One region of the Rossellomorea sp. GCM10028870 genome, then DNA from elsewhere that is predicted to be linked to it. Evidence: a T-box and tRNA genes for the amino acid it is inferred to sense, from the RefSeq annotation. Region 1 holds a T-box; the other holds one or more tRNA genes.
What was found. A T-box is a leader RNA that pairs with one kind of tRNA and senses whether it is charged. The one in region 1 lies ahead of alaS (alanine--tRNA ligase), so its partner is inferred to be a tRNA-Ala.
Positions count from the first base shown of each region.

Region 2: it encodes a tRNA-Ala, which carries the amino acid that the T-box ahead of alaS (alanine--tRNA ligase) is inferred to sense. The anticodon was not compared.

Region 1 covers NZ_JBHTGN010000001.1:317,864-328,749, forward strand. Annotated here, with positions in the region: gene ACFQWC_RS01580 (tetratricopeptide repeat protein) at 167-838, shown strand; gene recD2 (SF1B family DNA helicase RecD2) at 856-3,246, shown strand; gene ACFQWC_RS01590 (biotin transporter BioY) at 3,421-4,017, shown strand; gene bioB (biotin synthase BioB) at 4,035-5,036, shown strand; gene ACFQWC_RS01600 (hypothetical protein) at 5,240-5,425, shown strand; gene ACFQWC_RS01605 (YrzQ family protein) at 5,432-5,572, shown strand; gene ACFQWC_RS01610 (AI-2E family transporter) at 5,902-6,978, shown strand; T-box leader at 7,055-7,325, shown strand; gene alaS (alanine--tRNA ligase) at 7,392-10,025, shown strand; gene ACFQWC_RS01620 (IreB family regulatory phosphoprotein) at 10,109-10,375, shown strand; gene ruvX (Holliday junction resolvase RuvX) at 10,379-10,795, shown strand; gene ACFQWC_RS01630 (DUF1292 domain-containing protein) at 10,810-10,886, shown strand, end outside.
Region 2 covers NZ_JBHTGN010000005.1:427,622-438,507, reverse strand. Annotated here, with positions in the region: tRNA gene ACFQWC_RS20570 (tRNA-Asn) at 90-164, opposite strand; tRNA gene ACFQWC_RS20565 (tRNA-Ile) at 174-250, opposite strand; tRNA gene ACFQWC_RS20560 (tRNA-Gly) at 259-332, opposite strand; tRNA gene ACFQWC_RS20555 (tRNA-Cys) at 341-414, opposite strand; tRNA gene ACFQWC_RS20550 (tRNA-Gln) at 417-491, opposite strand; tRNA gene ACFQWC_RS20545 (tRNA-His) at 500-572, opposite strand; tRNA gene ACFQWC_RS20540 (tRNA-Trp) at 590-663, opposite strand; tRNA gene ACFQWC_RS20535 (tRNA-Tyr) at 724-807, opposite strand; tRNA gene ACFQWC_RS20530 (tRNA-Phe) at 844-919, opposite strand; tRNA gene ACFQWC_RS20525 (tRNA-Asp) at 982-1,058, opposite strand; tRNA gene ACFQWC_RS20520 (tRNA-Met) at 1,149-1,222, opposite strand; tRNA gene ACFQWC_RS20515 (tRNA-Ser) at 1,249-1,341, opposite strand; tRNA gene ACFQWC_RS20510 (tRNA-Ile) at 1,350-1,423, opposite strand; tRNA gene ACFQWC_RS20505 (tRNA-Met) at 1,453-1,526, opposite strand; tRNA gene ACFQWC_RS20500 (tRNA-Ala) at 1,581-1,656, opposite strand; tRNA gene ACFQWC_RS20495 (tRNA-Pro) at 1,664-1,740, opposite strand; tRNA gene ACFQWC_RS20490 (tRNA-Arg) at 1,748-1,824, opposite strand; tRNA gene ACFQWC_RS20485 (tRNA-Leu) at 1,881-1,969, opposite strand; tRNA gene ACFQWC_RS20480 (tRNA-Gly) at 1,975-2,049, opposite strand; tRNA gene ACFQWC_RS20475 (tRNA-Leu) at 2,058-2,142, opposite strand; tRNA gene ACFQWC_RS20470 (tRNA-Lys) at 2,177-2,252, opposite strand; tRNA gene ACFQWC_RS20465 (tRNA-Thr) at 2,273-2,348, opposite strand; tRNA gene ACFQWC_RS20460 (tRNA-Val) at 2,405-2,480, opposite strand; tRNA gene ACFQWC_RS20455 (tRNA-Glu) at 2,522-2,596, opposite strand; gene ACFQWC_RS20450 (AEC family transporter) at 2,850-3,752, opposite strand; gene ACFQWC_RS20445 (aldehyde dehydrogenase family protein) at 3,843-5,273, opposite strand; gene ACFQWC_RS20440 (class II fructose-bisphosphate aldolase) at 5,294-6,184, opposite strand; gene ACFQWC_RS20435 (GntR family transcriptional regulator) at 6,198-6,932, opposite strand; gene ACFQWC_RS20430 (diphosphate--fructose-6-phosphate 1-phosphotransferase) at 6,922-8,085, opposite strand; gene sftI (sulfoquinovose isomerase) at 8,101-9,450, opposite strand; gene ACFQWC_RS20420 (alpha-glucosidase) at 9,521-10,886, opposite strand, start outside.

The DNA.
Region 1 (10,886 bases):
CAAAGGACTGAGAAGAAGAGATGTGCAAACTCTCCTCTCTCAGTCCTTTTTTCATCATTGATCGATACCGAAATTGAAAGTCCCGTATGTTATACTAGTAACGATAAGTGAGAAAATCATTACTCAGCTTGCATACATAAATAAAGAAAATATAGAGGTGTTTGAATTGGATAAGAATTTAAAAGGAATTGAGTTATTGCAAGAAGGAAAAGTAGAAGAGGCTGTCAAACTTTTTACAGAAGCCATTGAAGAAAATCCAAAGGATCCGGTAGGGTATATAAATTTTGGGAACGTACTCATGTCGGTTGGTGACAACGAAAAGGCGAAGAAATTTTTTGAACGTGCAATCTCAATCGATGAGAATGCAGGGGCAGCCTATTATTCCCTGGGGAACCTGTACTTTAACGAGAATAACTTTGATGAAGCAAAGGATCAATTTGAAAAAGCTGTTTCAAAGGGAATGGAGAATGCCGATGTCTACTTTATGCTCGGAGTCAGCCTGTTCCAATTAGAGCAGCCGAGACTGGCTCTTCCTTACTTGCAACGAAGTGTCGAACTGAATGAAGAGGATACAGAGGCGCGCTTCCAGTTAGGTCTATGCTTAGCGAAGGTTGAAGCATACGAAGAAGCGATTGCGCAATTATCTCAAGTAGTGGAAGCAGATCCAACTCACGCAGATGCTTACTACAACTTAGGGGTTGCCTTTGCAGGTCATAAGGATGATGCAAATACGGCACTGATGTATTTCAACAAAGCAATCGAAGTTCAACCAGATCATATGCTGGCGGGTTATGGCATCAAGATGATCGAAAAGCTGAAAAATGAACAAAGTGAATAGTTAGGGGGTTCACTGATTTGAGCCAGCAAGATTCTTTAAAGCTGTTTGGTGAGGAAGAAATCTATATAAAAGGAAGGCATCTTGTCACGATTTTTCATAATGAGGAAAATCTCTATACCGTCGTCCGGATCCGGGTGGACGAAACGAATGATACTTATGAAGACAAAGAAGCGGTCGTAACCGGGAATTTTCCTAAGATTCATGAAGATGAGACCTACGTGTTTTATGGGAGGTTTCAAGATCACCCAAAGTTTGGCATGCAGTTTCATGCAAAGCATTTCAAGAAAGAAATCCCACAAACCACACAAGGTGTCGTCCATTATTTATCAAGTGATTTATTTAAAGGAATCGGGAAAAAAACAGCTGAGAAGATAGTGGAGCATATCGGGGAAAACGCCATAACCAAAATACTCGAAAATCCAAGCCTGCTGGATGAAATTCCAAAGCTTCCAAAGGAAAAGGCGAAAAGTATTTATGATACGCTTTCCGAGCATCAAGGCTTGGAGCGGGTCATGATCATGCTGAACGACCTGGGATTTGGACCCCAAATTTCCATGAAGGTCTATCAAGCCTATAAAGAGCAGGCACTTGAAATCATTCAAAATAATCCTTATAAGCTTGTGGAAGATATTGAAGGAATCGGCTTTACCCGGGCCGATGAGATTGGTTCTAAGATCGGGTTGACAGGCAGTCATCCCGACCGGATCAAAGCAGGCTGTTTATACACCCTTGAGCAAACATGTGTGAAGCAGGGGCATGTGTATCTCGAAGCAGAAGTACTCATTGTTACGGTGAAGGAGCTGCTTGAGAAAAGTCAGCCCGAAAAGGTCGATTACACTGAAATATCCAGTCAACTGGTTTCCTTGGAGGAAGAGGGTAAAGTCATTGGAGAAGGCACAAAGGTATATGTTCCTTCTCTTTACTTCTCTGAAAAAGGAATCGTGACAAACATTGAAAAGATTTTGTCTCAAACCCAATATAAAGATCAATTTCCTCAATCCGAATTTCTTCTATCACTTGGAGCACTGGAGGACCGACTGGGAGTTCAATACGCACCTTCACAAAAAGAAGCCATCGAAACAGCGTTGATGTCCCCCATGCTTCTGTTAACCGGAGGACCCGGAACCGGTAAGACGACCGTCATTCAGGGGATTGTGGAGCTGTTTGCGGATCTCCATGGCTGCTCCTTGGATCCCAAGGATTACAAGGATGAACCCTTTCCTGTCTTACTGACAGCCCCGACTGGTCGAGCGGCAAAGCGCATGACAGAATCCACGGGCCTCCCTGCCATGACGATTCACCGACTTTTAGGCTGGAACGGTCAAGAAGGATTTAAGAGTGATGAAGAACGGGCGATTGAAGGAAAGTTGTTAATTGTGGATGAAGTGTCCATGGTCGACACGTGGCTTGCCCATCAATTATTGAAGGCCCTGCCTGAGGATATTCAAGTGATACTTGTCGGGGATGAGGATCAATTACCGTCTGTCGGTCCTGGCCAGGTACTAAAGGACCTATTGAAATCGGAAGTGGTGCCAACAGTCAGGTTAACGGATATTTATAGACAGGAAGAGGGCTCCTCCATTATTGAACTTGCTCATTATATGAAAAGGGGACAGGTACCTCAAGACCTGACCAAACAGCAAAAGGATCGATCCTTCTTCCCATGCAGAACCAATCAAATATCCGAAGTCGTTCAAAAAGTCGTTGAGAACGCGAAGAAAAAAGGGTACTCCCCAAAGGATATACAGGTCCTAGCTCCTATGTATCGAGGCCCTGCAGGTATCGACCGATTGAATGAGCTTCTTCAGGAAATTTTCAATAGCAATGACGGTACCCGGAAAGAGATCGCCTTTGGAGATGTGAAATATCGTATTGGGGATAAGGTTCTTCAACTTGTCAATCAACCTGAAAACAATGTTTTCAACGGGGATATCGGTGAAATCGTCTCGATCTTTTATGCGAAGGAAAACACCGAGAAGCAAGATATGATCATTGTTTCATATGAGGGAAATGAGGTCACCTATACGAGGCAAGATCTCATGCAAATTACCCATGCGTATTGCTGCTCGATCCATAAGTCACAAGGAAGTGAGTTTCCCATTGTGATCTTACCTGTCGTGAAAAGCTATTATCGGATGCTGAGAAGAAATCTTCTTTACACTGCCATTACCAGGAGCAAGCAATTCCTCATACTTTGTGGGGAGCTTGATGCTTTTACCCTTGGAGTAGAGAGGGAAGATGATTTTCTCCGCAAAACGACCCTAAGCGAGAAACTGAACGGTTTAACCGCTGCAGAAAACACGGCAGTTTCTCCTGAAGAAGGTTTACCCATTGAAGAAATCTTGCTGAATGAGGATCCAATGATTGGAATGGAAGGCATCAGTCCCTATGATTTCATGAAAGCATAAGGTCAACGAATGAATATTTCTCCTGTAGAAATTATTCCTTCGTTGACCTTTTTCTATTGGTTATTGCCATTAATGATCATGATAATTGTTAACTTAAAACAAAATAAAGTTGACATATATTTAAAGAAAGCGATATCCTTATCTTGTAGAAAAAAGACAGATGGGGGAAGACAGATGAACAGAAAATTAAGGACAATCGATCTTACACTGGCAGGGATGTTTGTTGCACTTATGGCGATAGGTGCCAACATCACGACATTCGTACCTTTTATGGTAGTGGGCGGTGTTCCCATTACGTTACAAACGTTCTTCGCCATTTTAGCTGGAGCGATTCTTGGAAGCAGGGTCGGGGCCATTTCCATGACAGTGTACGCACTGGTGGGACTCGTGGGTGTTCCGGTATTTGCACGATTTGGAGCAGGATTATCCTCTATTGTGAGCCCGACATTCGGATTTATCGTTTCGTTTATTCTTACAGCATACATTACAGGTAAAATCGTAGAAAAACATAAAGGAATCAAGGTCTACATTTTCGCGGCTCTAGTCGGGATGACTGTCAATTATGTGGTCGGTACGAACTGGATGTATGCAGCGTACAAACTTTGGGCTGCAGCTCCTGAAGGATTTACATATAAACTTGCATGGGCCTGGATGGTGGTACCTTTACCGAAGGATATCATATTAGCCGTGTGTGCTGGAATGATGGCTCATCGCCTTGAGAAATCGGTCCTGTCAAAGAGTACATTTAAGAATATAAAAAGAGCGGCATAAAAGGGGAGGAATTTCACATGAAAACGTGGAAGGAACTGGCACTTGGAGTGATTGAGGGAGAAGAAATCACAAATGAAGAGGCTTTATCGATTTTACAAAGTCCGGATGACGAGCTTCTGGAATTATTGCATAGCGCTTACCTGATTCGAAAACATTATTATGGAAACAAAGTGAAATTAAATATGATCATCAATACGAAATCAGGTTTATGCCCTGAAAACTGCGGCTATTGTTCACAGTCCATTGTTTCAAATGCTCCGATCGAGAAATATCGTATGGTGGATAAAGAGACAATATTAAAAGGAGCCCAAAATGCTCATCAGCTAAATGTGGGAACATATTGTATTGTGGCGAGTGGAAGGGGCCCGAGCAATCGTGAAGTCGATCATGTGGTTTCGGCAGTAAAGGAAATCAAAGAGCAGTATAACTTAAAAGTATGTGCATGTTTAGGCTTATTAAAAGAAGATCAGGCGAAACGGTTAAAGGAAGCAGGGGTGGACCGTTATAACCATAACATCAATACTTCAGAGAACCATCATGAAAACATCACCACTTCCCATACCTATGAAGACAGGGTGAATACCGTTGAACAAGCGAAAGCACAAGGGATTTCTCCCTGTTCCGGAATCATAGTCGGCATGAAAGAGACATTGCAGGATGTGGTTGATATGTCCCGCAGTTTAAAGGTGCTGGATGCCGACTCCATTCCCGTGAACTTCTTGCATGCTATAGATGGTACACCTCTTGAAGGAACAAACGACCTCGATCCGAGATATTGTTTGAAGGTTCTTTGTTTAATGCGTTTCATCAACCCGACTAAAGAGATCCGTATTTCAGGGGGACGGGAAGTGAATCTGCGCAGTTTACAGCCACTTGGACTTTATCCGGCTAACTCGATTTTCGTTGGTGATTACTTAACGACAGCCGGCCAGGAAGGCACAGCAGATCACCAAATGCTTGAAGATCTGGGGTTTGAGGTTGATTATGTGAAGGAAGTAAGTGAGCAGGCAACATCTTGAAAATCGAATAAGTAAATTTAGGTGGGTGCTTTGGAAAAGGTTACTCCTTATGAAATCAAGAAAATATCCCACACTATATAAGAACGGTGATTAAACATCGTTTGGGCGGATATTCTCATTGAACAAGTATAAAACGGGCTCGGATTGGTCATGATGGTAGGGAATACACACCAGGTTTGGTGTAATAGAGGTGAACCTTACCGATGAAGTGTCCAAATTGTCAGAGCAAAGATATTGGAAAGATCGGCATCAACCAATATTATTGTTGGGGTTGCTATATAGAGCTTTCCTTGTCAAAGGGAGTCATTCATACTCATCAAGTGGAAGAGGATGGATCACTGAGCTCCTTAGACGACTTGTTTGATGAGGAAGAACGCCGACTAAGCTAGGAAGAGGTGTCTTTCTTGAACAAAACATTTGCATCCATCGTTGGTTTTGGAGCAGGAATTGCGGCTTCCATCTATTCACAAAGATCCAATATGATGAACCAAAGACAAATGAAACGAATTCGTAAACAAGTAAAGAAACTTTTTTAACAGCTAAAAAGGCTGACTTTCGGGTCAGTCTTTTTTTATTTTCCTGGTTTTTCATATGAAGGAACTTAGATACAAAGAAAAATCACTAAATCTTTATTGATATAAGCAGCTGCTATTTGGATATCAGCGGAATTTTTGTTTTATCAGCGAAATCCCACTTTTATCAGCGGAATTCCCGATATATCAGCGAAAAGACTCTCGCTCCTTACATCCCCACCGATTTAGTTCCAGATATGCCCTAGTCTCCCATCATGCTTTTGTTTATGTCCAATGAATAAAATACCCTCCTACATTCCAACACTAGGGAAGAAGAGAAGGAGGTGTTAATAATGGAAAAGAGACCCTATGCCAAATGGTTGTACCGACTTTCAATAGCTCTTATTCTTGCTTTATTCCTATATATTCTCTACTTATTAAAGCCTGTATGGCATCCGGTCCTGGAAGTATTGTTCTTTTCGCTTCTACCCTTCCTGATAGGGGGATTCATTGCCTATTTGCTTCATCCAATAGTAGAAAAAATCCATGAGGCGGGCATTCATAGAGGAATAGCGATCATGCTCATCTACATCCTTTTCTTTGGAGGATTAGGGTACGCGGTCTATAAGGGGACTCCGATCATCATACATCAGCTGAAAGATTTATCAGAGAATGCGCCACTTTTTACAAAACAATACCAGAGGTGGCTGGACTATGTGCAAAGCGAGACCTCCACTTGGCCAGACGGAATACAATCTCAATTAGAGGAAAGAATTGACGGGATCGAAGCCTGGTTGACGGGGCTTGTCGCAGTCGTTCTGGCCACTGTGATGAAGTTTATGAACAGCTTTCTGCTTGTTGCAATCATTCCCTTTGTATCTTTTTATTTATTAAAGGATATTACGAAAGTGAAAAAATTCCTGTGGCAGCTTACCCCTAAAAAATGGAGGAACAGCGCGATTTCATTTTCAAGGGATGTGGATGAATCGCTGGGAGGTTATATCCGGGGACAGCTTTTAGTTTGTTTGATCATTGGGGGACTTTCAGCATTAACACTCTGGTTAATCGGTATGAAGTATCCCTTGATCCTCGGATTGATCATTGGAGTAACCAATGTAATACCCTATTTCGGACCGATTATCGGAGCGGTTCCAGCTGCCATTGTGGCAAGTACGATCTCTGTCAATATGATGATATATGTCGTCATCATGGTCGTAGTTCTCCAATTCCTGGAGGGGAATATCTTATCGCCCCTCATTGTCGGAAAAAGCCTTCATATGCATCCACTGTTTATTATGGCTGCCCTTATCATTGGTGGTGAAGTAGGGGGTGTGATCGGCATGATTGTGGCAGTGCCTTTTTTAGCTGTGGTAAAAGTAGCGATTTTACATGGACGAACCCATTTCATTCATGCAGCAGGGGGAGATTAACTGAAAAAATAAGAATCAACATTGACAAATACAGTGAATATTTCTATAATCCAACATATACAAGTATTCGTATAAAATGAAAGCAATGAAGGATCGAGTACGTTATAGTCCATCTATCAGAGAGGGATTCCCCAGGCTGCAAGGGATTCCAGATGAAGGATAACCGAATGCTAATCCTGAGTGCAGGTAAAACCTGCCGTCTATCCGCGTTAAGGTGTTTTGAGGGATGAACAATAGAGAAATGCGAATAGGCTTCCTGAGAGGCAACAAGGAACTACGAGCCTCTAAGCCTGCACTTTCTTTGTTCATAACCAGGGTGGTACCGCGAGTTAGCTCTCGTCCCTGTTTTAGGGATGAGGGCTTTTTTGTATTCATTTTTAACCATACATAATCAATGAAGGAGGAAGTTTTACATGAACAAATTAACAGGCGCAGAAATTCGTCAAAAGTTTTTAGATTTCTTTCAGGAAAAAGGGCATGGTGTTGAACCGAGTGCATCATTAGTTCCGCATGAAGATCCGTCCCTTTTATGGATCAATAGTGGAGTAGCTACATTAAAGAAGTATTTTGATGGACGTGTCATTCCTCAGAATCCAAGAATCGTGAATGCTCAAAAGTCCATTCGCACAAATGACATCGAAAATGTAGGGAAAACAGCACGTCATCACACGTTTTTTGAAATGCTGGGTAACTTCTCCATTGGTGAATATTTTAAAGTTGAAGCGATTGAATGGGCATGGGAATTTTTAACCGATGAAAAATGGATCGGGTTTGATCCCGAGAAGCTTTCCGTTACCATTCACCCTGAAGATCATGAAGCATTTGATATCTGGAACAAAAAAGTAGGCGTACCTGCTGAACGAATCATTCGTATTGAAGGGAACTTCTGGGATATCGGTGAAGGTCCAAGCGGCCCGAATACAGAAATTTTCTACGATCGCGGACCGGAATATGGGGAAAGTCCTGAAGACCCTGAATTATATCCTGGTGGAGAGAATGATCGTTATCTTGAGGTATGGAATCTTGTGTTCTCACAATTCAATCATAACCCTGATGGAACGTATACTCCGCTTCCCAAGAAAAATATTGATACCGGTATGGGACTTGAACGTATGGCATGTGTCGTACAAGAAGTACCAACAAACTTTGATACAGATTTATTTATGCCGATCATTTCTGCAACCGAAGAGATTTCCGGTAAGTCATACGGGAAAAACAGCGAGATCGATGTAGCTTTCAAAGTCATTGCCGATCATATCAGAACGGTTTCCTTCGCAATCGGTGACGGAGCCCTTCCTTCCAACGAAGGCCGTGGCTATGTATTAAGAAGACTGCTTCGCCGTGCGGTTCGATTTGCGAAGCAAATTGAAATCAATCGTCCGTTCATGTATGAATTGGTTCCGGTTGTTTCTGAAATCATGGTTGATTTCTACCCGGAAGTGAAACAAAAAGCGGAATTCATTCAAAAAGTGGTGAAAAATGAAGAGGATCGCTTCCATGAAACTTTAAACGAAGGGTTGGCTATTCTTTCTTCTATTATCAAGGTACAAAAATCTGCTGGGAATAAAGTGATTCCTGGTGAAGATGTCTTCCGTCTGTATGATACGTACGGTTTCCCGGTTGAATTAACGGAAGAATATGCAGAAGAAGAAGGATTGACGGTTGATCATGACGGTTTTGAAAGAGAAATGGAAGGTCAGCGTAAAAGAGCGAGGTCGGCTCGCCAGGATGTGGGCAGCATGCAAGTGCAAGGAGGAATCCTAAGTGACATCACGGTAGAAAGTCGCTTTGTAGGATATGACACATTAGAAACGACTGCTACAATTCTTGAACTGTTGGTTGATAATGAACGTCAGCCGAAAGTCGATAAAGGACAGGAATGCCAATTTATTCTGGACCAGACACCTTTCTATGCAGAGAGCGGAGGACAAATCGGCGATAAAGGATACATTGAAGCTATGGGCGTGAAAGTATTTGTGACAAACGTGAAGAAAGCCCCTAACGGCCAAAACCTTCATTCTGCCATCGTTGAAGAGGGCACACTAGAGCAAAATGCACAGGTGCTTGCAAAAGTGTCCCGTGAATCCAGAACAAAAGTGGAGAAGAACCACACGGCGACGCATATCCTTCATCAGGCATTGAAAGATGTCCTTGGAGATCATGTCAATCAGGCAGGTTCTTTGGTGGAACCAGACCGTCTGCGATTCGACTTCTCTCATTTCGGTTCTGTTTCCCAGGAAGAGATTGAGCGAATCGAAACCATCGTCAATGAGAAGGTCTGGAAGGCTATTTCAGTTAACACAGCTCTTAAATCACTATCAGAGGCAAAAGCGATGGGAGCGATGGCTTTATTCGGAGAAAAATACGGCGAAGAGGTTCGCGTTGTATCGATTGGAGAGTATAGCTTAGAGCTTTGTGGTGGTTGCCATGTTTCGAACACGTCTGAAATCGGGTTATTTAAAATTCTTTCAGAAGGTGGGATCGGAGCAGGTACGAGAAGGATTGAAGCTGTTACAGCGGAGAATGCTTACAAAGTGTTGAATGATCAGGTTACTCAACTGAAGGAAGTAGCAGGCAAACTTAAAGCGAATCCTAAAGAAGTCGTCAACCGAGTGGACTCTTTATTAGTTGAAATGAAAGAGCTTCAGAGAGAAAATGAATCATTATCCGCAAAGTTGTCTAACATAGAAGCAGGCAGCTTAACGGATCAAGTCAAAGTCATTGACGGGGTGAATGTTCTTTCCGCGAAGGTGGCTGTGGGAGATAGCAATGGATTACGTACAATGATGGATGATCTTAAACAGAAATTGGGCTCAGGGGTTATTGTATTGGCAACAACTGGTGACGACAAAGTTACGATCATTGCAGGAGTTACGAAGGACTTAGTCGAAAAAGGATATCATGCTGGAAAACTTGTTAAAGAGGTAGCTTCACGCTGTGGTGGTGGAGGCGGTGGCCGTCCGGACATGGCTCAAGCCGGGGGTAAACACCCGGAAAAAGTGGAAGAAGCCCTGCAATTTGTAGAAGAATGGGTCAAATCCATTTAACTCCTTGTTAAAGTGGTGTACAATGTAGGTAACGATTAACAATTCGGTTGTCAAAAAGACAAGCCTGAAGAGAGGTGCTAAAAATGAGTTCTTTTGACAAAACGATGCGGTTTGATTTTTCAGAGGAGCCGTTCGAACATGACGTGAAGGAAGTACTCCTGCAGGTTCATGATGCTCTTCAAGAAAAAGGGTACAACCCGATCAATCAAATCGTAGGGTACTTATTATCTGGAGATCCTGCTTACATTCCTAGACATCAAGATGCCAGAAATATCATCCGCCGTTTAGAACGTGATGAGATCATCGAAGAATTAGTCAAATCGTATTTGAAACAGCACAAAGAGGGATAATACATGCGCGTAATGGGTTTAGACGTCGGTTCTAAAACAGTGGGAGTCGCAATTAGCGATGAGCTTGGTTGGACCGCTCAAGGGATTGAAACGATTAAGATTGACGAAGATCAAGGTGTGTTCCGGATCGACCGATTAAAGGAACTTGCCGAGGAATACCAAGTGGACACAGTTGTAGTCGGATTGCCTAAAAATATGAACAACTCAATTGGTCCCCGGGGTGAAGCGTCTAAAGCTTATGGAGAGTTAATTCATCAGGAATTATCCCTTCCCGTTAAATATTGGGATGAGCGACTAAGTACAATGGCAGCGGAACGAGTCCTTTTAGAAGCCGATGTAAGTAGGAAGAAACGTAAGAAAGTAATTGATAAAATGGCTGCGATGATGATCCTTCAAGGATATCTTGACAGCCAAAAATAATGAGGTGAATGTTCATGGAACACGGAGAAAAACAAATTACAGTAGTTGACGAACAAGGAAATGAACAATTATGCGAGGTTCTTTTCACGTT
Region 2 (10,886 bases), on a different contig from region 1:
TACCAGTTAACTTCGTAGAAGTCAACTTCTTTTTGAAAGTTTCTCAAAAAAAATGTTGAGAACCACTCCACTTTCTATAATGAAGAAAATGGCTCCGCAGGCAAGATTCGAACTTGCGACCGATCGGTTAACAGCCGATAGCTCTACCACTGAGCTACTGCGGAATATTGAGATGGTGGGCCTAAGTGGACTCGAACCACCGACCTCACGCTTATCAGGCGTGCGCTCTAACCAGCTGAGCTATAGGCCCATTAAAATTGGAGCGGGTGAAGGGAATCGAACCCTCATCATCAGCTTGGAAGGCTGAGGTTTTACCACTAAACTACACCCGCATGAAAATTGGAGGCGGCAACCGGATTTGAACCGGTGATAAAGGTTTTGCAGACCTCTGCCTTACCACTTGGCTATGCCGCCGTTGGCTGGGCTAGCTGGATTCGAACCAACGCATGTCGCAGTCAAAGTGCGATGCCTTACCGCTTGGCTATAGCCCAATATAAAGGGCGACTGATGGGAATCGAACCCACGAATGCCTGAACCACAATCAGGTGCGTTAACCACTTCGCCACAATCGCCATGCTTAAAATTTCTTTGGCAGGGGCAGTAGGAATCGAACCCACACCAAAGGTTTTGGAGACCTTCGTTCTACCGTTAAACTATGCCCCTATAAGAATAGTTGTTTAACTTAGAAAAATAAGGTAGATATTTTGCTTACACAAATATCATTGGTGGAGGGGGGCAGATTCGAACTGCCGAACCCGAAGGAGCGGATTTACAGTCCGCCGCGTTTAGCCACTTCGCTACCCCTCCAAACAAAAGAAATACTTAAAGGCTCTTAAGTATAAATGGTGGCTCAGGACGGAATCGAACCGCCGACACATGGATTTTCAGTCCATTGCTCTACCAACTGAGCTACTGAGCCATATTATATAGAAGATTAAATTTTCAAGTGATTAACTTCAATGTTACCAAGCAAATAAAAAATGGCGGTCCGGACGGGACTCGAACCCGCGACCTCCTGCGTGACAGGCAGGCATTCTAACCAACTGAACTACCGGACCAAAGTTTTTTCGCGATAGCGAAAATAACTATCCATGCGTGACTTATGAAAGATTAAGGATAACCTCTTATAAATATAAGTCAAAATGGTATTGCGGGGACAGGATTTGAACCTGCGACCTTCGGGTTATGAGCCCGACGAGCTACCGAACTGCTCCACCCCGCGACGATATAAATTTGTAAAGGTAAATATGGAGGAGGAAGGGGGATTCGAACCCCCGCGGGCTGTTACACCCCTGTCGGTTTTCAAGACCGATCCCTTCAGCCGGACTTGGGTATTCCTCCGTGTATAATGGACCCTGTAGGACTCGAACCTACGACCGGACGGTTATGAGCCGTCTGCTCTAACCAACTGAGCTAAGGGTCCTTATCAATCGTGCGATTTGTATTGAGTAATAGCGGCGGAGGGGATCGAACCCCCGACCTCACGGGTATGAACCGTACGCTCTAGCCAGCTGAGCTACACCGCCACGAAATATTTAGAATGTTTTTTGCACTTCTATAAAACCAATGAATGAAGTTCATGGTGGAGCCTAGCGGGATCGAACCGCTGACCTCCTGCGTGCAAAGCAGGCGCTCTCCCAGCTGAGCTAAGGCCCCAAAGAAGTGGTCGGGAAGACAGGATTCGAACCTGCGACCCCTTGGTCCCAAACCAAGTGCTCTACCAAGCTGAGCTACTTCCCGAAATATATGGCGCGCCCGAGAGGAGTCGAACCCCTAACCTTTTGATCCGTAGTCAAACGCTCTATCCAATTGAGCTACGGGCGCTAAACAATTCATTAATGACAAAGTAAGGAAAGTTACTTTGCTGTCGCAAAAAACTTTGGTGCCGAGGACCGGAATCGAACCGGTACGGTAGTCACCTACCGCAGGATTTTAAGTCCTGTGCGTCTGCCAGTTCCGCCACCCCGGCAAGTCTGGAGCGGAAGACGGGATTCGAACCCGCGACCCCCACCTTGGCAAGGTGGTGTTCTACCACTGAACTACTTCCGCGAAATAAATGGTGCGGGTGAAGGGACTTGAACCCCCACGCCTTGCGGCGCCAGATCCTAAGTCTGGTGCGTCTGCCAATTCCGCCACACCCGCAAAATGTTAGATGTTTCGCATTCGCGAAAATCTTTGGTGAGCCATGAAGGACTCGAACCTTCGACCCTCTGATTAAAAGTCAGATGCTCTACCAACTGAGCTAATGGCTCATATATAGCAAGAAACCAAATGGTGCCGGCAAGAGGACTTGAACCCCCAACCTACTGATTACAAGTCAGTTGCTCTACCAGTTGAGCTACACCGGCATATTTAATTCATGGAAGCAGTTTAAGGAAAGATATTTTGCTAGCGCAAAAATCTTTGGTGGAGGATGACGGGATCGAACCGCCGACCCTCTGCTTGTAAGGCAGATGCTCTCCCAGCTGAGCTAATCCTCCAAAATGTAAATGCTGAGTTATTTTGCTACCGCAAAAAACTTTGGTGACCCATACGGGATTCGAACCCGTGTTACCGCCGTGAAAGGGCGGTGTCTTAACCGCTTGACCAATGGGCCATATTTTCTTAACGTCCCGCTTAAGGACATGTATAACTATATCAGCTAATTTCGTAGAAGTCAACTTCTAGTTAACAAAAAACGAAAACTTTTTTCGCCATACTCAGCTTACCATTTTGGTAAGCCGAAAAAGAATATACCATATCTTTAAACATTATATCAATAGGAAAAATGACAAACTATCCAATTCAACTCAAATAAATTTACTGATCCCCTCCATAGATAATTACGAGATCAGTAAATCAATCTGGGACTACATCGCTAAATATATAACAACCGGAAGCGTGACAATGCTCATAATAGTAGAAATCAGCGTCGCACTTGAAACATTCTGCGGTTCTGTCTGGAACTGGATCGCATACATCGTAGTGTTAGCCGCTGTTGGTGTTGCCGCCATAATGATCATGATTTGCTTAGTCATGTCATCCAAAGGCATAGGCAGAACGAGTAGAGCTGCAATCATTGGGGAGGCGATCAATTTCAGTGATAAAGATGTATAGAGCTTCTTCCAATCAATCGCTTTGATCGAGATATTGGCTAATTGCATGCCAAGAGTAAGCATAATGAACGGGATCGCTGCATCCGCTATGAAATCGATCGCTTGCATGAATGTTTTGCTGATTGGCACATGAAGCAATTGGAAAGCGATGCCCCCCATTGCCCCATACACCATAGGCATTCTTTTCACTGCTTGCAGTGCTGCTTTTACACCGTTCTGCTGGGCACTCCCTTTTGCTGCATAGAATACTCCCAACGTGCTCATCAATAATTGTTGAATGACCATGAGGACAATGGCGATTTCAAGTCCTGCTGCCCCGAAGAGAAAAAAAGCGAGCGGCGTTCCATAGTTTCCGTTATTCATGAAAGCCGAGGATAATACAAGCCCGCATCGCTCCGGCTCTGTAAACCGGTAAACTTTCGACAAGATGGTAACCAGTAAGATGATAATCAAACATAATCCAATCATATAGAGGGTCAATAGACCGTACGTACTATTAATGGACTGTTCGTAGAAAGTTCGAAACACTAAAAAAGGCACCATCACATAGATGGCCATTCTTGAAAGGTTCTTAGTATCAAGTGACAGGTATTTTTGTGATACAAATCCTATCCCGAACACAAAGAAAATCGGAAGCAAAATGGTGATAAATGACATGTTTTGGTCCCTCCGCTTGATGATAAAAGGACTGTTTCCGATAAGAAGGCACCCCCCCCTTAAAGACAAACAGCCCTGATGTTGATTCATTTATATATTGAATACCACGATTCTTTCTTCAGTCATTTCCTGGATGGCATATTTAGGACCTTCTTTTCCAGATCCACTCTTCTTTACTCCTCCGTAAGGCATTTGATCGACACGGTATCCTGAAGTATCATTGATCATCAGTCCACCGACTTCGATTTCATCGGCCGCTTTCATGGCAAAGGCTAAACTATTTGTAAATAAGCCAGCCTGAAGCCCATACTCGGAGTCGTTCACTCTTGCGATTACTTCTTCTTCTGTTTGATAGGTAGTGACGGCAACAACGGGACCAAATACTTCCTGACGGCACACTTTCATATCATCATGTACATGAGTGAGAATGGTAGGTTGATAGAATACACCCTCACGTCTGCCACCTGTTTCAATGACAGCTCCACTGCTTACAGCTTCATTCACCCACTGCTCAACTCGGATGGCTTCCTTTTCTGCAATCATCGGTCCGATATTGACAGATTCGTCTTTCGGATCTCCTACAACCAGGGAATTTGCAACTTCCTTCATTTTTGTCAGGAACTCTTCGTACACCTCTTCATGTACGTATACCCGTTGAACGGATATACATACTTGCCCTGCATTATTGAAGCTTTTTTGAGCGGTGACAGTCGCTGCTTCACTGATATTGGCATCCCTATGGATAATGGTCGCTGAGTTGTTCCCTAATTCCAGGGCTACCTTTCTCAAGCCTGCCTTCTCCCGGATCAACTGACCAACACGGGGGCTTCCCGTAAAAGTGAACATGTTGACATCCTGGTTATCCAATAGCCATCCACCGATAGCAGGACCTTCCCCCGTCAGAACATGCAATCGTCCCGGAGGAAGCTGGGCTGCCTCGAATACTTCCGCTAACACAAGGGCCGTGATCGGCGTGACTTCTGCCGGCTTCAAGATGACACTATTTCCAGCCGCCAGTGCAGGTCCGATCTTATGGCATGCCAGATTAAGAGGAACGTTGAACGGCGTAATGGCTGCGATGACACCTACCGGAACTCGTTTCGTATATGCTTGGCGATTCTCAGAACCGGGTGCCGCTTCAACCGGGATCCCTTCTCCATGAATACGCTTAGCTTCTTCAGCAGAGATTTCCAATGTTTGAGCGGCTCTGGCTACCTCGCCTCTGCCTTCATCAATTGGTTTACCCACTTCTTCTGCGAGAATCACAGCTAATTCTTCTTGACGGGCCATCAATCCTTCAGCGGCTTTCTTTAATACGGTATAGCGTTCATATGGGTGAAAAGATTTACGGAGTGCTTTCTTTGCAGATTCAACCGCAAGATCCACATCTTCTTTTGTTGAAACAGATACAGTTCCGATCACACTGCCGGTACATTTATCGATAACCTCATCTTGATTGTTTGTTTCTTTCCATTGTCCATCAATAAAGAGCCCATAATTCCGAGTTGCGATTGCACTCACAAAACATACCTCCCTATAGGTTATAACGTTACGACCTTTTTGTTTAAAAGTAATTCTTCTGCTCTTCCCTGACTGCCGAAGACACGGATTTTCTCCTGTACTTTTGCTTTCATTCTTCTTTTTCCATTCCCCAGTGAATCCGCTAATACGAATTGATCAGGATTCTCATTAAACACTTCTTGAACCCCTCTGGTGAAAGCCTGGCGCAGTTCAGTATCCACATTGATCTTGGCTACTCCCAAAGAAATGGCTCGTTGAACTTGCTCATCCGGTACATCTGAGCCTCCGTGGAGAACGATCGGGCGGTCAACCGCTTCGGCAATTTCCTTTAAACGATCAAAGCGCAGATTGGGTACTTCTTTGTAAATACCGTGAGCCGTTCCGATCGAAACAGCTAAATAATCAACATCTGTTGCCTCGGTAAACCTGATGGCTTCTTCAACCGTTGTTATGAGAGCATCCTTCTCATCGACGGTGATATCATCTTCCGTTCCGCCAATTTTTCCGATCTCCCCTTCGCTGCCAATCCCTAATGCACGTGCTGCGTCGACTACCTTCTTGGTGATTTCAGCATTTTCTTCAAACGAATATCCGGACCCATCAAACATCACGGATTGGAATCCCAGTTGGATGGCTTCCATCGACTGGGTGTACTGACGGCTGTGGTCGAGGTGTATACAGACGGGAACCGTAGTATTCTTCGCAAATGTATCGATCATCACTTTCATCGGTTCAAGACCTACGCTCCCGATGACCTTCTGACCCACTTGAATCATGATAGGCGCTTTTTCTTCTTCAGCTGCCTCCAGGATGGCTTGGATCGTTTCGGCGTTATGGGCACTGAACGCCCCGATACCGTATCCGTTTTCCCTTGCGTGGTGAAGCATTTCTTTTCCGCTGACAAATGGCATAGTGTTCTCCCCTCTATCTCTTCAATTGGATATTGTAATGGTATTGATCGCTTCGATATTTCGTTTTCGTATATTCGATCGGTCTGTCATGGATCCCATGACTTAAACGTGTCATCTCAAGGAGGGCCTCTCCGGGACGGATCCCAAGATAGTCTGCTTCATGGATGGTTGCATTGATCGCCGTTATCCGCTCGTTGGCACTTTTAAGATAAACAGAATAGTTCTCTAAGATTTCGTAATAGCGGGCCTGATGAAGGTCATGCTTCAATAGGAGATCGCCTATTTCTTTCGGCCAGCATGTTCTCTCAAGGGCAATCGGGGTATCATCGGCAAATCGGATCCGCTCGATCAGAAGAATTGGCTCTCCTTCTTTCACCTCAAGCATATCGCTTTCATGAAACAAATCATCCCGATACTCGGCACGTAACAGCTTTGACCTTGGAATCTGCCCTTTCTCGACGACTTCTTCGGCAAATCCCTTTAACTGTCCAAGGTTTCCCACAAGCTTTTGTTGTTTCACTACTGTTCCACGACCTTGCTTCTTTTCAAGGAGTTCATTCTGAACCAGGATGGAAATGGCTTGACGGATGGTGGTACGGCTTACGTCGAATTCCTTCATCAGTTCCTGCTCCGTTGGAATCAGAGTGTCAGCCTTCCATGCACCGCTTTGGATGCGGTCAATCAGGACATCTTTTATTTGTAAGTACAAGGCCTCTCCCTTGTTCGGATTGATCTTGCTAGTTGACATATAGGTCTCTCCTTTGAATGGGTGGAGGATAACTGGACAGGCCCTCCCCTATGAGTGGACGCAGCCATTTATAGTATTCTCCCGGATGTTGGATAAAGTGAGATGGAAGCATTCGCTCTCCCGCTCTCACGACATCCTCCAGTGCCACTGGTATTGTCTCTACATTATACCCTCTATCCTTTGATCTTTGCAGGGATACCATCACGCCGGAGTGACCGTGCCTTACCCAATGACCACCTGCTTCACCACAAAGGAAAGCTTCATATCGGTCGACAGAGGAAACAGCGTAAGAAAAACTCCGCTGATTCATACCAAGTATTTCGGCTCTTGCTGTTACATGCAGTTCATCTTTCAGAAAGGACTCGATTTGTTTGGATATTCCGCCGAGGATCGTTCTTCCCGTAACCGTTTCAAGTTCTACCTGTTCTCCGCCGGCCCACTTCACTCCTTCACTGACGACGATCGTTGCATAGCCGTATCTTGACACGGCCTCATCGACGGAAGAAACAAGTTCTTCCACGTTCAATTTTTTCTCAGGAAGGGCAATATAATGCGGGCCTTCTTCCTCAAACCTGCGGAGAAGACCGGATGAAGCCGCGAGCCAGCCGGCATTCCTCCCCATCGTTTCAAGGATCCTTACCTGTTCGAAGTTTTGCATGGAATGAAGATCCCGGCTGATGTCATTGGTCGTTTGGGCTACATAACGGGCTGAGCTCCCAAAGCCCGGAGCATGATCCGTACACCCCAGATCATTGTCGACGGTTTTCGGAAGTCCGATCAGCTGTAAGTCATACTGTTGACGTTTAGCCTCAGCCCCTATCAAGGAGAGCGCCTCCATCGTTCCATTCCCTCCAATGAAAACCAGGCTGTCGATTCCTTCATTCTTCAGGTGTCGGACGGCCAATTCCATTTGGGCGGGACTAAACGGATAGCGGCCTGAACCCAGGCAAGCACCTGGAACCCGTTCATTCTGCAAGACCCATTCCAACAATTCATCGGTTCCCTTCAGGAAATTCCCTTTCACCAGTCCCTCATATCCGTTCCGGACAAAGAATAGTGCATGGTCTTTCATTGTATTTTTCACGAAGCCCGCCAGCGTAGCATTAATAACGGTTGTTGGTCCGCCGGCCTGCCCGATGGCAATTTTCTTCATATGACTAACTCCCTTTTAATCCCTTACTAACAAAGTGGTCTCCAAACCAAGCTGACGGCCAAGCTCCACCAGTTCGCTGGCGACGTCTTCATAGACAAGGGCGTAATGTGGCTCGAAGCCTTCTTCCATAAGTTGATAAAGAGTGGATTGTACTTCTGTTTCAAGCTTCACTTCCACCGACGTCCCATCGAATCGCTTCGGTGTATCCAATGCGTCCCCTCGCATAATGAGGAGTCTGTATCCTTCCGGAGTATAGCTGACACGGAACATAGTGACTCTTCCAGGTTTTAGTCCGAATTCCATCGTCATGCCCATTTTTCTGTTCGGATGAACGCCTGACTGTGCCCCTTGATCAGGGTGTGCAAGAGAATAGGCACCGGCACCGCAATGCCAGAATACAACGGAATTGGATGCTTCATTGACATGAACCAGGTCCCCTAGATATGGAGCACTTCCACCACTTAACTGCCTCAGGATGAACATGGATACAGATCCGTGGATGTCTGATTCACACGAGGAAACCACGCCATCTTCTGTGAATTGAGAAAGCGTCGAGCACGCTGCCGCTCCAAGCTCATTGAAGAAGTCCGGCCAGCAGCGGACGGCTATGGCTGAGATATCCCGTTCTTCGATTTGATCCTTCACATACGTGGAAAATTGGGCAAATCGTTTCACGGTTTCATCGTTGCGATTTAAGCCGATGACCTGTTGCTCCGCTCGTTCGATGGCAGGTTCCCATTTTTCCCGGGGAAGCTTCCTGCACTCTTCAAACGCCTTGTGTAAATCGAAATGCTCCACTTGTACGCCCCACTGTTTATGAAGCGCTTCCTCATCCGTACCTGAAAAGAAGAATCCTGGTGGATGCTCACCGATGACACCGATCTTCAGGTTCTTTAAGTCATTTAACAGATTCTGTACCTTCAGCTTTACCTTCAGCATCATTTGTACATTTGCCTCATCGGCATTCCCGAAGATGAAACTGTACGGATGTCCGGCACAACGAAGGACATGACTAGTACTGTTCCCTCCTGTCAGGGAGTTCAAACGCAATCTTCCTCCAACACTCGGCTCACGGACCGACCATACAATCACAGGTGCTTTCACCTGTTGGATGATGGTCTCGATGAACTCTCCATCCGCAAAGGTCACGCTTTGATAAATCGTGGTGGATACCCGGTCCACATCGACACCATCCAGAAATGCTTTCAATTCTTCAGGTGACGTGACAATTGAATCCGGCTCAACGACATGATGGGACACTTCATGGAGAAAAGAAGAGCTTTTTCTTCTCTCGTGTTCTGCTGCTTCTAAATCAAATGTTTTACGTCCTATAGGTATATACAATACAGATGGATGCACTGGCATTCACAACCCCTTTACTTCATTCATGTTTGACTTCACTATATCATAGATACCTACGTTTTAAAATAGGTTATTACCTTTTGATCGTATTTTTTGCGATACTTTCAAAGAGATCACGATAGACTGATTTTTCCCGGTAAAAGACAGGCGGCTCTCCGATCAGGGCGTTGACCGTGATTTGCCCTCCACTGTATGTGTCACCCGTCCATAGGTGAATCCAATCGTCCTCTGGAAGATAAACATTTCGTGTTGAAGCTCCTTCTTCATAAACAGGGGCCACCAATACATCAGATCCCAGCATGTACTGATATTGAATATCGTAGGAAAAAGGGTCTTCCTCATATTCCATAAACAGTGGACGCTGTACAGGGATACCATGTTCCGCGTTCTCCTTCACCAGCATCTTCAGGTATGGGCCCATCTCTACATACACATTGGTCATTCGGACGAAGTGGTCCAGTGTTTCGTCGTCTCCATCATACTGGAAGCAGTCGTCGGGACGATTCCCTTCATGTGTTCTCATCACCGGAGTAAAAGCCGCCATATCCACCCAGCGTAACAGGAGTTCCTTTGAACGTTTGTTTCCGTGAAGACTCGTGTAGCCCCCAATATCACTATGACTGATTCCACAGCCCGTCAAGCCTGCCGATAAAGCCGCGGGAATGACAGAAGCAAGACCATCATCCATGCTCCAGTCGACACTTTGATCGCCTGCCCATAACAGGGGACAATATGCTTGATTCCCTGTGTACCCCGCACGCATGAAGTAGGTGATATCTTTTGCGCGACCCGATTTTTTTACCGCATCATGATTCACCTTCGCCCACATGGCAGGCCAGGCGTTATGCATCTTCATGGCTGTTTCACCGTTAGACAGATTTACGTCGGTCGGTAAGTACTCACCGAAGTCCGCCATCCATCCGTCTAATCCGAACTCGATCATATTTTTCTGGATGACACCTTGATACCACTCATTTGCTTCTTCATTTGTAAAGTCAACGACCCCGCAATAAAACTCTCCGAAATCGACAAGATATTCGCCGCCTTCCTCATCCGTCGCCAGGAAGCCACGATCAAATGCTTCTTTATATAAAGGACCATCCACTGCCACATAAGGATTGATATAACCAAGGAAGCGAATCCCTTCTTCTTTCCACTCGTGGATTTTCTTGTCTAATCCAGGGTACTCCTCTGGATTCCACGCCCAGTTCCACATAAGTCGCCGCCCAAAGGAAGTCACTCGTTTTCCCTGCCAGTCCTGGCACCAGACCGCTCCGACTTTAAGCCCTTTTTCTTTTGCCACTCTCAGCTTTTCTTCCACCACATCGGTTCCACCTTGAATACCAAGCCAGATTCCGTCGTATGTCCATTCCGGAAGTTCAGGTTGACGACCGAGTCTTGCCGTTAAGCGACGAACGACGTCCTTGTAGTCAGATCCG